One region of the Cytobacillus oceanisediminis genome, then DNA from elsewhere that is predicted to be linked to it. Evidence: riboswitches for the same ligand, from Rfam matches in the RefSeq annotation. Region 1 holds a riboswitch; each other region holds the start of a gene.
The links. A riboswitch is a leader RNA that binds a small molecule or an ion and turns the genes downstream of it on or off. The one in region 1 is predicted to bind cobalamin.
Positions count from the first base shown of each region.

Region 1 (4,839 bases):
ATTAGACGAATCAATTCAAGCAATGCTGTTGGCGCATTGCCGATGGCATAGATTCCTCCTTCGTGCAGACTCGTTGCTTTTTGCATGGAAATGATCGCACGTGTTGTTCCCTGAGACTTTGCTTCTTTTGAAACATCTTCATCCGCAATATAACAATGCAGGTCCCCGCCATGCTTCTGGAATCGCTTGCGTCCTGACCCGCTTTCAATCATCTGTACATCTGCCACGACATGACGGCCCGCTAAAATGGATTGAATCCCTGCTTCAATGGCATCTGGAGTGAAAATCATGCTTCTTCCCAGCTCGAAATCTGCAGAGGCATGGATGACACGCCGAACCACCAGCCACTGCTCGTCTGTAAATGGATGTTCGCCCATCTCCTCTTTAATAATCGCAAAGCTGTGATCATAAATTTTATCCGGATCTACCGTTAACGGTACAAAGGTTGTATTAAAGTTCATGTTTGCCATGTGTAAAGCCCTCCCAATTTTTGAGTCACTTCTTCGAAAGAAGTGCAAAAGTTTTCATACACGAGCGGCGGCCGCTTAATCAAAATAACAGGAATCCCCAGTTCCAGAGCAGCTGTCATTTTCTCATCCACCGACCCCACCTTGCCGCTTTCTTTAGTAATCATCAGTGTCACATCGTATTGCTCACATAGAGCTTTGTTTAATGATTCGGAAAATGGTCCCTGGATCGCAATAATGTCCTTTTGCTTAACGCCAAGCTTATGGCATTTTTCCATGTTTCCCATGTTTGGGAGCATCCTGCATACAAGCCGGATATCATCCTGCATCAAATAGTTTGTGAAGATTTCCAGCGTTTTGCTGCCGGTTGTCAGCATGATCGTCCCTTTATGCGATTGAGCCAATTTCGCTGCTTCCTCATAACTTTCAGCTTCAGTTATGAGCGGTGAGGTAAACTGTTCATTTGGCCTTTCGTAGCGTATGTAAGGAATGCTGCATGCTTTGGCTGCTGACATTGCCGTTTTTGACGCTTCTTCCGCATAGGGATGGCTCGCATCAATCACAGTGGTCATCTCTTGCATCTGAATCAGTTCAATCATGTCATTTTCTGACAGCCGCCCCACTTTATAAGAAATGCCTTCAGCTTTCAAGCTGTCCGCTGCCGATTCAGTGACAACGGTTGCCAACAAGGAATAACCTTGATTTTTCAATTGAACAGCTAATGCTCTCGCATCACTTGTGCCTGCTAAAAATAAAATCATGAGATCCTCCTAATCCCCGCATGGTGCCGGCTCGACTTCGATCCTGGAGCTCATATCCTGATAGGTAAAATACTGAATTTTTTTCACCCGCTTAAAATATTTAAAAAGCCGTTCATTTGGATGCGCATTTTCTTTGTATTCTTCTATAATCTCTTTTAATAACGGCACCAGATGATCGGGCTCAATTCCCTCTGCCACCGGCTGGGCAGCATGAGCTGTCCGGCCAACCGGCTTTGCCCCGATAAATAAATCAAACTTCTTCTTGCGGTAAACAATGCCGATATCATCAAATACGGCCCGATAACAGGCCATACCGCAGCCATTAAAGCCAATATGCAATTCCTTTGGAAGCTTTAAGCCCCCCAGTTCAGCTGCAATTTCCTCTGCATACGGAATGGATTCTGCTTTCTCCCCGTAGCAAAAATCGCAGGCTTTTACATTTAAAACATCCCCTACTGGCATGACTGTCAGATGGTTTTGTTCGAGTTTTTCCACAATCGATTGAGGCTGATCTGTTGGAACCTTGATTAATAAACGGTGATCCGGTGTATATTCCATGGTGCCTTTCTCGCCAACAGCTTCTGCCAATACACGCATTTGGTCAGCTGTAATAAATTTATTGGCAACACCAGGCGAAACCGCAAATTCAAATATATCTTCGATTGGCTGCTGCACCAAATGTGTTTGGTCAATCTCCGATTTCGTCACCATCGATAATGCCTTAAAAGCCATATCCAGTGAGCTGGCTGCTTGTTTTTTGCTTTCAATCTGCTCGTAGCCTGCCTGTGCTTCCCCGGTTTCCTGATTTAATGCCCATGGCTCCGCTTCCTTTTTTAAACGCTGATGCGGCTTTAAGCTTTGCTTCTCTTCGCCAAGCGTATACTTTCTCTGATATCCGCGAGGCGTAATGATCTTGTTGTCATAAAAGAAAGTAGAGGAATTCCCGATCACGACTGTTGTCAGCATGCCTATATCGTGATCAAGCATTTCCGCCAGAGTAGTCAGAATGACATTCTGATTTTCGCGGTAAGCACTTTTCACAAGCCCCACTGGTGTATCAGGAGAACGATATTTTAATAGAATCCTTTGTGCCTCGACAATCTGTCGTGTCCGCCGGCCGCTTTTCGGGTTATATAAAGCAATGACAAAATCCGCCATCCCGGCTGCTTCAATGCGCTTCTCGATCACCGTCCAGGGTGTTAGATGATCGCTCAAACTGATGGTGCAGGAGTCATGCATGACAGGTGCCCCCAGTAAACTCGCACATGAATTAATCGCAGAGATGCCAGGAACAATTTCCACTTCGATTCCTTCTTCTTCCGTCCAGCCCATTTCGATCAGCACTTCATACACTAGGCCGGCCATGCCGTATACACCCGAGTCACCGCTCGATATCACGGAAACAATATGGCCAGCTTCCGCTCTTTTCACTGCATCCTGCGCACGGGATACCTCCTCAGTCATCCCTGTGCTGACAATGGAACTTGCTGTTACGAATGGCATGATCAGCTCTACGTAAGTTTTGTAGCCAATAATGCAATCACTCTGCTGCAGCGCATCCACAGCCCGTTTGGTTATATGCTCACGATCGCCCGGACCGAAGCCAACAACAAAGATTTTCCCCTTTTTCATAGGCTTACCTCCAATTAAGAAAAGCACATCGCCTTGCCTGCTGCCGTGCTGCTCGAGCAGGCGCCCTGTGCCAGACAATTCTCAAAGTTCAATGCTTCTTGCCAAATAAAAAATGCCTGCACTCCTTTTCAAAGGAATACAGGCATTTGAAATGACAGTATAAAAATAAGCATACTGAAACCCAAAAACAATTGATCATAATTGTCCCGCCTATACTTCTCCCTCCGAAAAGCAAGTGTCGTTTAAATAAGCAGGTTTCCTGACTTAAGCTTCTTCTTACTCTTACACCTTCCCGATTTCTCAGTGGTATTGTAATTTCATCAGCTTTTACAGTAGCGGGGGCTGTACTAGACTTTCACTAGTTTCCCTTTTACCTCACCAAATGTGAGCACTTATTCAAATTGATATATTAATTTTTTACTAATATAACATATAATGACCAATTTTGACATATTATTTTTTTCATAATTTTTTTAATGCTGTGTTAATGCCTTTGACATTATAAAATTCATGCCGTTTATATTGGACCATAGATACAATACCAAGAATCGGTCCAATCGCTAAACATGTAAAGACCCATTCCCAACCTACTAACCTCTGAATAATAGGGATTAGATTTATAGAAAATATAGTGATTAGGAAACCAATACACATTTGAAAAGTCAGTGCTGTTCCTACATACTCAACTTCTGAAACTTCTGAAACTGCGGCAGAAAACTGGGCAGAATCTGCGATGACAGACATTCCCCAAATGATAGAAAGGAGGAGAGTCAACCAAATATATTGACCAAAAGTAAAACCAATCAAGATACAGCAAATGGCACTGATAAACATAGAAATAATCGTTAGATTAGCTCTTCCAATTTTATCTGAGACTAGTCCACCTACTACACAACCAATTCCCCCTGCAATTCCGATTATAATAAAAGAGGATAATGCAATGAACCAAGGAGGAATCCCTGGTGAATAGCTTGTAAAACTAGCGGTCAAAAAGATAGGAATCCACGTCCACATCGCATACAATTCCCACATATGCCCAAAATAACCGTAGTTCGCAAGCATTACTGGTTTATTCGATACTACCTTTTTAATTAATTTAAAAGAGAAAGGCAATTTTTTAGTTGTTACTGGAGCATCTTTTAAAACCCAATTGACTATTATAGCTGCCAGGAGAGCCAATATTGAACTGCAAATAATCACTAATTGCCAATTTAAAGAAGAAGTGAATATAACAATAAAATGTGGCAAAGAGGACCCTAGAGTTAAGGCGGCTATTAAGATACCAACAGCAAGCCCACGTTTTTTTGGAAACCATTGTGATAAAATTTTTACAGCTGTCGGGTATACACCAGCGAGTGATACACCGGTTAATATCCTAAGCAGGATACCGAAAAAAGCCTGATCTACCAGTATAAGTAAGACATTCAATAGTGCCCCTAGAAACGCTGAAACGGCAAGAACCTTTCGGGGATTAAAACGATCTGCTATCCCAAAATATGAACTAACTAATGCACCTATTACAAAACCAATTGGGACAGAAGCAGACAGCCATGCTTCTGAGTTGGAGCTAAGGTTCCATACTTGAATTAATTCAGGGGCTATAACCGAAGCACTAAACCACAGGCTTAATGCGCATAATTCAGCTAATCCAATCCATACTAACGCTCTCCATGAACCTCGAATCATAATATCCCCCCTTTTAAATAAAGCGTAATATTATAATTATACAGAATATTTAAAACATAACTTTTTTATCCTCTTCAACATTAATTGACCTGCCAAATGATGGGCTATTCTCCTTGAGAACAATTATTTCATAATTAAATTCTCTCTTTTCTATTTTCTTCCTCACTTCCCTGCGTCTAAAAGTATCCTTTTAGTAACCTTCTCACAAAAAAGTGCGTTCTTCCATGAAAAAGATTTATTTTTTAGAATATATTCAAGATAGAGAAAATAAAAATTTTGGTTTCTTATAAAAT
Region 1 is NZ_CP065511.1:3,187,997-3,192,835, forward strand. It holds gene IRB79_RS16085 (precorrin-8X methylmutase) at 1-470, opposite strand, end outside; gene cobK (precorrin-6A reductase) at 458-1,228, opposite strand; gene cobJ (precorrin-3B C(17)-methyltransferase) at 1,238-2,860, opposite strand; cobalamin riboswitch at 3,093-3,271, opposite strand; gene IRB79_RS16100 (MFS transporter) at 3,323-4,546, opposite strand.

Region 2 (4,839 bases), 720 kb from region 1:
AGAAGGTGGTGCCATCCAAAAGTCCCTAGTCCAATCGCACGGTACTTTTGGTTTGTAATCTGGCCCTGCGGCACTGGAATACTATTAATATCAATAACATTATCAAGCATTCGCACCTGAATTGGCACAAGCCTTTCAAGGACTCCTTCACTTATGGCCCGTGCAAGATTGATGGATGAAAGATTGCAGACAACGAAGTCTCCTGGCTGTTTTTCGATAATAATTCTCCCATCTCTTGTATATTCTTCAACCCTCTTTGTAACACTTTGGTTTTGTACGATCTCAGTGCACAGGTTGGTACAATAAATCATCCCGCAATGTGTATTGGCATTTTTCCGATTAACTTCATCCCGGTAGAACATGAATGGTGTCCCGGTTTCAAGCTGACTTCTCATGATGGATTTCATTATCTCGATAGCAGGCACTTTTTCCCTTGATAGAATCGGGTTATCTATGCACTCTTTATATTTCTGGCGGAATGAACCTTCGCCTTCTCCTTCGTCATAAAAATCTTCCAGAGAAAAGCCCATTACCTTGCGGACTTCATGGGGATCAAATAAATACCAATACCCGCGGCTTTCCACTTTTTCCATAAACAAATCCGGAATGCAGACACCCGTGAATAAATCATGTGTTCGCTGTCTTTCATCTCCATTGTTAAGCTTTGCATCTAGAAACGAGAAGATATCTTTATGCCAGACATCCAGATAGACGCTTATAGCACCCTGCCTTTGTCCCAGCTGGTCAACACTGACGGCTGTATTATTCAGCTGCTTCATCCAGGGAATCACACCTGAAGATGCACCCTTAAATCCTTTAATATCACTGCCTCTGCTGCGGATTTTCCCCAAATACACTCCGATTCCGCCGCCATTTTTAGACAGTGATGCAATATCGGTATTGCTGTCATATATTGAATCAAGACTGTCATCAACGGTCTCAATGAAACAGCTTGAAAGCTGTCCCCAGTTTTTCCCTGCATTAGCGAGTGTTGGAGTGGCAACAGTCATATACAAACCACTCATTGCCCAGTAAGCTTCTTTAATAAGTTCAAGCCGCTTACCCTTCGGCTCCATTTTCATCAGCACCATGCTGATGATCATGAACCGCTCCTGTGGAAGCTCATAGAGATTTTTCTGTTTGTCCCTGGCAAGATATCGGTCAGCCAGCATTTTTAACCCCAAATATGTAAATAAGCGGTCATTTTCTTTCCTAATAAAATGGGCCAGCTCATTTATTTCATCCTTTGAATACAGATCTAATAAATCCTGTTCATAAATTCCCAAAGCGGTCAGCCGTTCAATTAACGTATAAAAATGTTTGTAGCAATCATCCGGCTGGCATTCTCTGTTTTTTCCAGACTCAATATAGAGCTTCTTAAGAAGCAGGCATGAAGCGGCAAAAGTCCAATCAGGCTCATCAATGCTGATAAATGATAAACAATCCAGTATAAGCTGGTCATACATTGCCTCCGCTCCCAGCTGGCTCATTTCTTCTTTCCTTTTTAATAGCTGCCCAATGCCGAGCTGTGGAAATTCTGTCTTAAGTTCTTCTAAAATTTTTATCGGTTGTATGGTTTGGACCATCTTACTTCCTCCTAAAGGCAAAATAAAAATCCGCCCGGAAAATGAGCGGATCAAACGATAGTATAATAGCAGGAAGAAATGAAAAAACGGCCATTACGCGATCGTTTCATCATCTCAATCCCCGAAGATAAGAAACTTTCGATCGCCCTGGCAGGTCTCCTGGCTTGTGCTTCACTCTACTAAAAGCCCTTCCCATACAAGCGCCATGAAGCGTTTTGTACAGTGGCATGCTTTTTTCGTCTGCACTTACAGTTGCGGGGACAGCTTCGGTTTTACACCGAATTCCCTATTAAGTCCACTTAGGACACCAATCACGATCTATATGTAGTTTTTAATCTTAAAAATATATACTATATATTGTAGACGATTCTATCATACAGAGAAATAGATTACAAATTTTTAATCGTCAATGTTCGAAAAAAGAGCAGGGGGAGATTTCCCTCTGCTCTTTTATTTCTCATTCATGATTTTCCATTTCAATATCATGAGGTACCGGCTCTGGGGTAACCCAAAAAGAATCATATGCAGCATACAATGCCATTACAAGAACGAGGTAAGCAATCGCTGCACCTGCCCATTTTTTCATTATATCAGCCCCTCCAATTAAACATTTTTTTCATTAATTTTTACTCTTTGTAATCGAAGTGCGTTTAAAACGACAGATACGGAGCTGAACGCCATTGCAGCGCCGGCAAGCCAAGGTGCAAGGAACCCTAACGCAGCTACTGGGATGCCAAGTGTATTGTATGCAAATGCCCAGAAAAGATTTTGTTTTATATTCCTTATTGTTTTTTTACTCATTAGGATGGCGTCTGCAATACTATTTAAATCCCCTCTCATTAGAGTGATATCAGCTGCTTCCATCGCAACGTCTGTACCGGTTCCGATCGCCATTCCAATATCAGCTACAGCAAGTGCAGGTGCATCGTTTATGCCATCGCCGACCATGGCGACTTTTTTTCCCTGGTTCTGAAGTTTCTTTACTTCTTCTGCCTTGCCTTCAGGTAAAACCTCTGCAATTGCAGAGTCTATGCCCACTTCCTCAGCTATTGCCTGAGCCGTACGTTTGTTATCTCCCGTAATCATAATGACTTCAATCCCCAGTTTCCTTAAGCGATTGATTGCATCTCTGGAAGTTTCCTTTATTGTATCCGCAACTGCCACGATACCTGCATATTTGCCATCAACCGCGACAAGCATTGCCGTTTTTCCATTTTCCTCAAGTGTTTCCATTTCAAGTTTGGCTGACTGGACATTAACACCGTATTTGTCCATTAATCTTCTTGTACCTATTAGAAGGTCTTTGCCTTCCACTTTTGCTTTAATTCCATACCCGGGAATAGCTTCAAATTCCTCAGGATTAAATAGCGTGATCCCTTTATCCTTTATTCCCTTTACGATCGCTTCAGCCAATGGATGCTCAGACTGTTTCTCCGCTGACCCTACAAGCTGGAGAAATGTCCTCTCTTCAATGTTGCCTTCCGTAATCACATCTGTTAAAACCGGTTTGCCATGTGTAACTGTTCCAGTTTTATCAAGAACGACTGTAGTGATTTCATGTGTGAGCTCCAAGTGCTCTCCGCCTTTAAAAAGTACCCCATATTCCGCTGCCCGGCCGGAACCTGCCATTATAGAGGTTGGCGTCGCAAGACCTAGTGCACATGGACATGCAATCACCAGCACGGCAATCAATTTTTCGAGTGCTTCTGCAAAATCTCCAGGACTTACCCATATATACCACACCAGGAATGTTACCACAGCTATAGTCACAACAATGGGAACAAATATCCCAGAGATTCTGTCTGCCATTCGCTGTATGGGTGCTTTTGAACCTTGCGCTTCTTCAACCACTTTTATAATCTGTGACAGTGCTGTATCTTTGCCAACTTTTGTGGCTTTAATTTTCAGGAAGCCATTTTTGTTAATGGTAGACCCAATAACTGTGTCGCCTGCTGTTTTATCAACAGGTACACTTTCCCCTGTCAGCATGGATTCATCCAAAGCAGACTGCCCTTCGATAATTACACCATCAACCGGAATTTTTTCACCTGGCTTTACATATATGATATCCCCAGCAATAACTTCTTCAAGGGGAATTTCAATTTCTTCCCCTTCCCTTAAGACAGTTGCTGTTTTTGCCTGCAGACCCATAAGCTTTTTAATCGCTTCAGAAGAACGTCCCTTAGCCCGTGCTTCAAACAGCTTGCCTAAGATTATTAATGTTATAAGGATGGCACTTGTTTCGTAATAGAGTTCCACCATATGTGCATTGCTGCCAATTGATAAAATTGATTGGTATAAGCTATAGAAAAAAGCAGCAGAAGTACCGAGTGCAACCAGCACATCCATATTGGCGCTCTTATTTTTTAATGCCTTATATGCCCCGGCATAAAATTGCTTTCCTATGAAAAATTGCACGGGAGCTGCAAGCGCCAGCTGCACCCACGGATTCATAAACATATCGGGAACATAAATAAATGATGTAAACTCGAAATGTCCCACCATGGACCAGAATAAAGGAATGGAAAGAATTAAAGAGAAAATAAACTTGCCTTTTTGTTTCTCAATTTCCTTTTCCCGATATCCTTCGATATCTTCGTCTTTATCCATTTTTACTTTCGCCTGATACCCTAAATTTTCCACTTTCTTTATCATGTCCTGGATGGAGATTTGTTCAGGATTGTATTCAACAGTGCCAGTTTCAAGAGCCAGATTGACCACAGCTTGTTTGACGCCTGGAAGCTTATTAAGTCCTTTTTCAATCCTTCCAGAGCAAGCAGCGCAAGTCATGCCCAGCAATTCGAACTCGGCTTTCTCCGAAACTACCGTATAACCTAAATCCTCAATTTTTTTCTCAAATGCTTCGACAGAAGTTTCCGCAGGATTATATTTGATTGCTGCTTTTTCCAAAGCAAGATTGACACTTGCTTCCTGGACGCCATCGAGCTTATTTAAGCCCTTCTCTATTCGGGACGAACAGGCTGCACATGTCATGCCTGATATTGGAAGGTGAACCTCCTTTAGGGCTGCATCACCCATAACTCCCACTCCTTTATTAAACGATGTGTCTTACACTTTATATACTATACCCCTCTACCCTATATGTCAATTAATTAAATCCAGACAAATTACCCATTTTTACAGCCCTATTTATTAAAAAAAGAGAACGTGCATTATATTCACACGTTCTTTCCCGATATATTACTCTACATCATAGCCTTGATCGTCAATTGTTTCTTTGATTTCCTCAAGT
Region 2 is NZ_CP065511.1:3,912,495-3,917,333, forward strand. It holds gene IRB79_RS19550 (ribonucleoside-diphosphate reductase subunit alpha) at 1-1,586, opposite strand, end outside; cobalamin riboswitch at 1,720-1,913, opposite strand; gene IRB79_RS28070 (hypothetical protein) at 2,044-2,172, opposite strand; gene IRB79_RS19555 (heavy metal translocating P-type ATPase) at 2,190-4,625, opposite strand; gene copZ (copper chaperone CopZ) at 4,788-4,839, opposite strand, start outside.
Region 2: it holds a riboswitch for cobalamin, as region 1 does, so the genes downstream of both, IRB79_RS19550 (ribonucleoside-diphosphate reductase subunit alpha) here and cobJ (precorrin-3B C(17)-methyltransferase) in region 1, are expected to answer to the same signal.

Region 3 (4,839 bases), 2.6 Mb from region 1:
TAAATCAAGATGGTTAGTCGGCTCATCCAGCAATAATATTTCCGGCTCCTGGGCAAGGGCCTGAGCTAAAAACACCCTCTGTCTTTCACCGCCGGATAATTGCTGAATATCATAATCCTGAAAACGGGAAATGCCTGTCTGCTCCATGACCCGATTGACCGCTTCTTCATCTTTGCTGGACCAGCTCTGGAACCACCCCTTTTGATGGGCATACCGGCCGAGGGAAACCGTTTCCTTTACGGTATAAGAAAAGGCCTGAGAGGAGTGCTGCGGCAGAACAGCAATAATTTTTGCAAGCTCTTTCGGTGTATACTGTGAAAGGTTCTTTCCTTTGATCAGTATATCTCCTGACTTATGAGGCAGAATGCCGCTCAGCATTTTCAGAATCGTGGTCTTGCCGCTTCCATTCGGCCCCAATATTCCGAAAAGCTCCCCTTTTTCCACTTCAAAACTGATATTATTCACAACCGGTGCACCGGCATATCCGCCAGTAACTTGCTGAACGCTTAGCATGATTAACCACTTCTTTCTGAACTGAGATATGCCTTCGGAACAAGTAAAAACCGCTTGTTCCTGCGAAGATAATCCAAGGAAGCTTTCCCCTTGGTGCTCCCCCTTGAATGGGTGTACGCTTGCGCTGGACAGTTATCGAAGTTCAAAGTTTATTCTTTCTTTTAATTAAAATAATGGCAAACGTAGGCGCGCCGATTATCGCTGTAATCACACCGATTGGAAGCTCGGTAGGTGCAATGATCGTCCGTGAAACCAGATCGGCAATAATAAGAAAACCTGCACCCATCAGAATGGATAGCGGCAATAGGTGCCTATGATCCGGTCCCCATAACAGCCTGGTCAGATGAGGGATCACAAGCCCGACAAATCCTATCGTTCCAGACACAGCAACAGCTGCACCCGTTAAGATGGAACCCGCTATCAGGACCATCATTTTTCTCTTCTGAACGTCCACCCCTATATGCTGGGCCTTTTCTTCTCCGAAACTCATGGCATTAAGCTCCTTGCTGTTCACTAAAAGAAGGAGGGCACCTATCACAAAAAACGGAAGGATAATATTAATATACGCCCAGCCTCTCATAGATACACTGCCAAGAAGCCAGCCAATAATCTGTCTAAGCTCCTCTCCAGTCAGGGCAATCATCAGAGAAATTAGGGCGCCAAGAAAAGAACTGAAGATGATGCCTGTTAAAATAATCGTTTCCACTTTCATGGATCTTTCAATATTTCTGGCAAATAGTAAAACGGCAAAAATGGTTAAAAAGGAAAATAAGATGCTGAATAAAGGCAGTGTAAACATTCCTGCAAACGGAATGGATAATCCTAAGAACAATGTTAAAACAGCACCGAGTGAAGCCCCGGAAGAAACTCCAATTGTATATGGATCTGCCAGCGGGTTTCTTAATAAACCTTGAAAGGCGGCTCCCGCAATTGCAAGAGACGCCCCTACTAAGCCAGCCAGCAATACGCGCGGCAGGCGAATATTCATAATGATATTTGAATGCATAGCATCCGTGTTTCCCAATGAAATAAAAGGAAAAATCTCAGCGCTTAATACTCTGAAAATCGTCATGGGGTGAACAGACACTGTTCCAATTGAAATCCCCATCAGCATGGCACAAAGCAGGAAAGCTGCTGCTGTTATATAAGCTAAAAATTTATTATTTAAATACGTCCGGATATACTGCTTTTGCAAGTTCCTCGACTCCTTCAATAATACGAGGGCCAGAGCGGGTTACCATATCGGAATCAACATCGGCAACCTGCTTATTTTTCACTGCGGTTATATCCTGCCAGCCATCCCTGCTCATTACATTGCCAACAGCATCTTCAGTGTAATAGCCATGAGTTGTGATGATTACATCCGGATTCCGTTCGATAATCGCTTCCGGATCCATCTTAGGCCATCCTTCTTCTGTAATGATATTTTCTGCATTAATGGCACTTAACATTTCGTCCATAAATGTTTTTGTACCAGCCGTATAGATTTCAGGAGCAGGTGAAACTTCCACGAATACCGATTTGCGGTCTTCTTCTTTTATGCCCTGAGCTTTTGTTTTAATTTCCTCGAGCTTGCTCTTCATGTCTGAAACGAGCTGCTCTGCTTTATCTTTCTCCCCCGCTGCGGTTCCAACCATTTCAATGGATTCAAAAACCTGATCAAAGCTCTTCGCATCATTGACAACAAGGACGGTCACACCTGCATCCCTTAATTGCTGAAGGCCTGCTTCTGAATTATGTGCGCTTGAAGCGTGCGCAAGGACAAGATCCGGGTTTAAAGAGATGATTTTCTCGACATTAAATTCCATGCCGCCAATCTTTTCTTTTTCTGTAGCTTCGGGCGGGTAGTTATCAAAATCGGAGACTCCGACAACTTCTTCTCCAAGCCCCAATTCAAAGGCAATTTCGGTATTGCTTGGAATCATAGACACGATTCTTTCAGGCTTGGACTCAATGACGATTTCATTATCAAGAGCATCCTTTATCGTTACAGGAAATGCAGTCGCTTCTCCGCCGGCATTCTGCCCTTCCTCAACTTTTTTCTCTTCTTTAGGCTGTTCAGCACTCTCTCCGCAGCCTGCAAGCACTCCTGCAGCCAGAAGCATCGTTAATAAAAATGCATAAAACTTTCTCATACTCAGCAATCCTCCTAGAACTTTCGACAAAATTCGGGTGGTGCCTGTCACCACCTTTAAAATAAAAAAACATCTCCTCGAACGGCAAGGAGATGTTGGTATGGTCATTTATCAATTAGTGCAGAAAGGATGGCCGGACCAAACACCTCCCTATCCTCGTAGGTTTATGGGTGCTTAAGAATCAGGCAGGTCTCCTGGCTCATGGTCAATGCGTTCTGCTCCTTCCCATACATTCATGTACAGTGGATTTGCAGACAGCTTCCATTTACAGTGGCGGGACCGCGCTGGAATTTCACCAGCTTCCCTATTAAGTCTTCAAAAGAGCCTGCTTTTAAAACCCTTTTGGGAAGACACCTGTTCTATGCGGATATAAAATTTTCTACCTCCGATTATACACCATCCCGCAGAAAAAGTAAGAGAAATTTGCTGAATGTTGTAAAAAAGTTCAGAATTCTAACGCGAGTATATTTTCCATTCTCTTGTTTTCTTATCGAACACAACCTTCGCCTCACATGGCTCTTTCACAATGGCTTCATACTCATCATACATATCATCCATATTCGCAAAATCACCAATAATCCAAATAGGAATTTCTATCCGGACCCGATTCTGTTCGATATCCTTGATGGAAAGGACCGCTCCTTCTTTCATAAGAGACTTTAAGGAAAGCAGGACATCTCTGGTAATTGGAGGATACGTCTTTTTCTTTTTAATGCCAAGGAGCGTTTTTTCGACTTTCATCTGTCCCATTTTACCGGGGATTACTTCCCCAAGCATACGGTAAAAATCGTTCAGATCGCGATAATATGTGCGGTTAAACCAGCCATCATCATGGGCAAGGTACACATATCGATTGCTCAGATAATTGTAAAAAGGCGGTTTAAGATGTTCTTTGACATGGCCGAGATAAAGAAGTTCAGCAATTGTCTGGCCGGGAAGCTCATTTACCGCTTCCTCTTCCTCGAAGTCGATCCAGCAAAAATCGCCATAGCCGTATACATCATCCTCAACCAGCCTGCCCAGCTTGTCCCTTGAGACATAATCGAACATCGTGTGAGTATTAAAGTCCCCATGTTCAAAACGATGCTTTAACAACAGCAGATTATTAATAGAATCTGAAAGAGTTTGGGCAAACTCTGCAAACTCAATTCCATAAGTCATCACATACTGATCCTGTTCATTAAGATGGATGTAGATGAGATCACGAATAGCATGATTCCTTCTTTTCAATGACGAAACCTCCGAACCGTTACCCAAATTGGTGTTTTCAAAGAAAAGCGCTGGGCTAGACAGTTAAGAATAGCGCAAGCGCCTCCACAAATTATTAAAAAGACAGCTTCTTTTTGAAACTGCCTGTCAAAACATCCAGTATTTTATTCTCCTATTGTAGCAAAAATGAATGAAAATATCTTTGCTGATGAGAAAAAATTTTAAATAGCAGAATGCCCGGTTTTTTTGAAAATACAGGAAACTATCATGCTGATTCATTCGTCTAACTACATGCAGAGAAAAAATGAAATCTGTTTCTCCATTGTAAGGGTTATTTTTCTTTGTTAGGATAAAAATGTAAAAAGGTAAAGAAACCAGGTGTATACAGATGAACCAGAATAATAGATTCTCAGACCGATTCGATTGGACGTTATGCTTTCTTCTGCTGCTATTTTTCCTCATCAGCTGCATCGCTATTTACAGCGGACAATCCTCCAATCAATATGAAGGGAATTTTGTCATTTCACAAATTAAAAATTATATTGTTGGAGCCGTGATTGTAGCGATAGTCATGTATTTTGACAGCGAGCAAATCCGGAGGCTCACTTGGCTGCTTTATGGTTTAGGCATCCTATTGCTTGTCGGGTTATTCATTGCACCGGAAAGCATTGCACCAGAGCGCAAAGGGGCTACATTGTGGTATATCATTCCTGGACTTGGTTCTGTGCAGCCTTCAGAGTTTGTTAAGGTATTCCTTATCATTGCCCTCAGCAAAATAATCGCTGACCACCATCTGAAATATCAGGCTAAGACCGCAGGCACGGACTTTTTCCTTCTAATCAAATTAGGGGCAGCCACATTGCCTCCATTAGGATTGATTATTATTGAAGACCTGGGTACCGCCCTTGTCCTCATCGCCATATTAACAGGAATCATCCTGGTTTCCGGAATCACCTGGAAAATCCTTGTTCCGATTTATGGT
Region 3 is NZ_CP065511.1:469,272-474,110, reverse strand. It holds gene IRB79_RS02465 (adenosylcobinamide amidohydrolase) at 1-513, opposite strand, end outside; gene IRB79_RS02460 (FecCD family ABC transporter permease) at 656-1,708, opposite strand; gene IRB79_RS02455 (ABC transporter substrate-binding protein) at 1,674-2,648, opposite strand; cobalamin riboswitch at 2,816-3,021, opposite strand; gene IRB79_RS02450 (hypothetical protein) at 3,102-3,878, opposite strand; gene IRB79_RS02445 (FtsW/RodA/SpoVE family cell cycle protein) at 4,246-4,839, shown strand, end outside.
Region 3: it holds a riboswitch for cobalamin, as region 1 does, so the genes downstream of both, IRB79_RS02455 (ABC transporter substrate-binding protein) here and cobJ (precorrin-3B C(17)-methyltransferase) in region 1, are expected to answer to the same signal.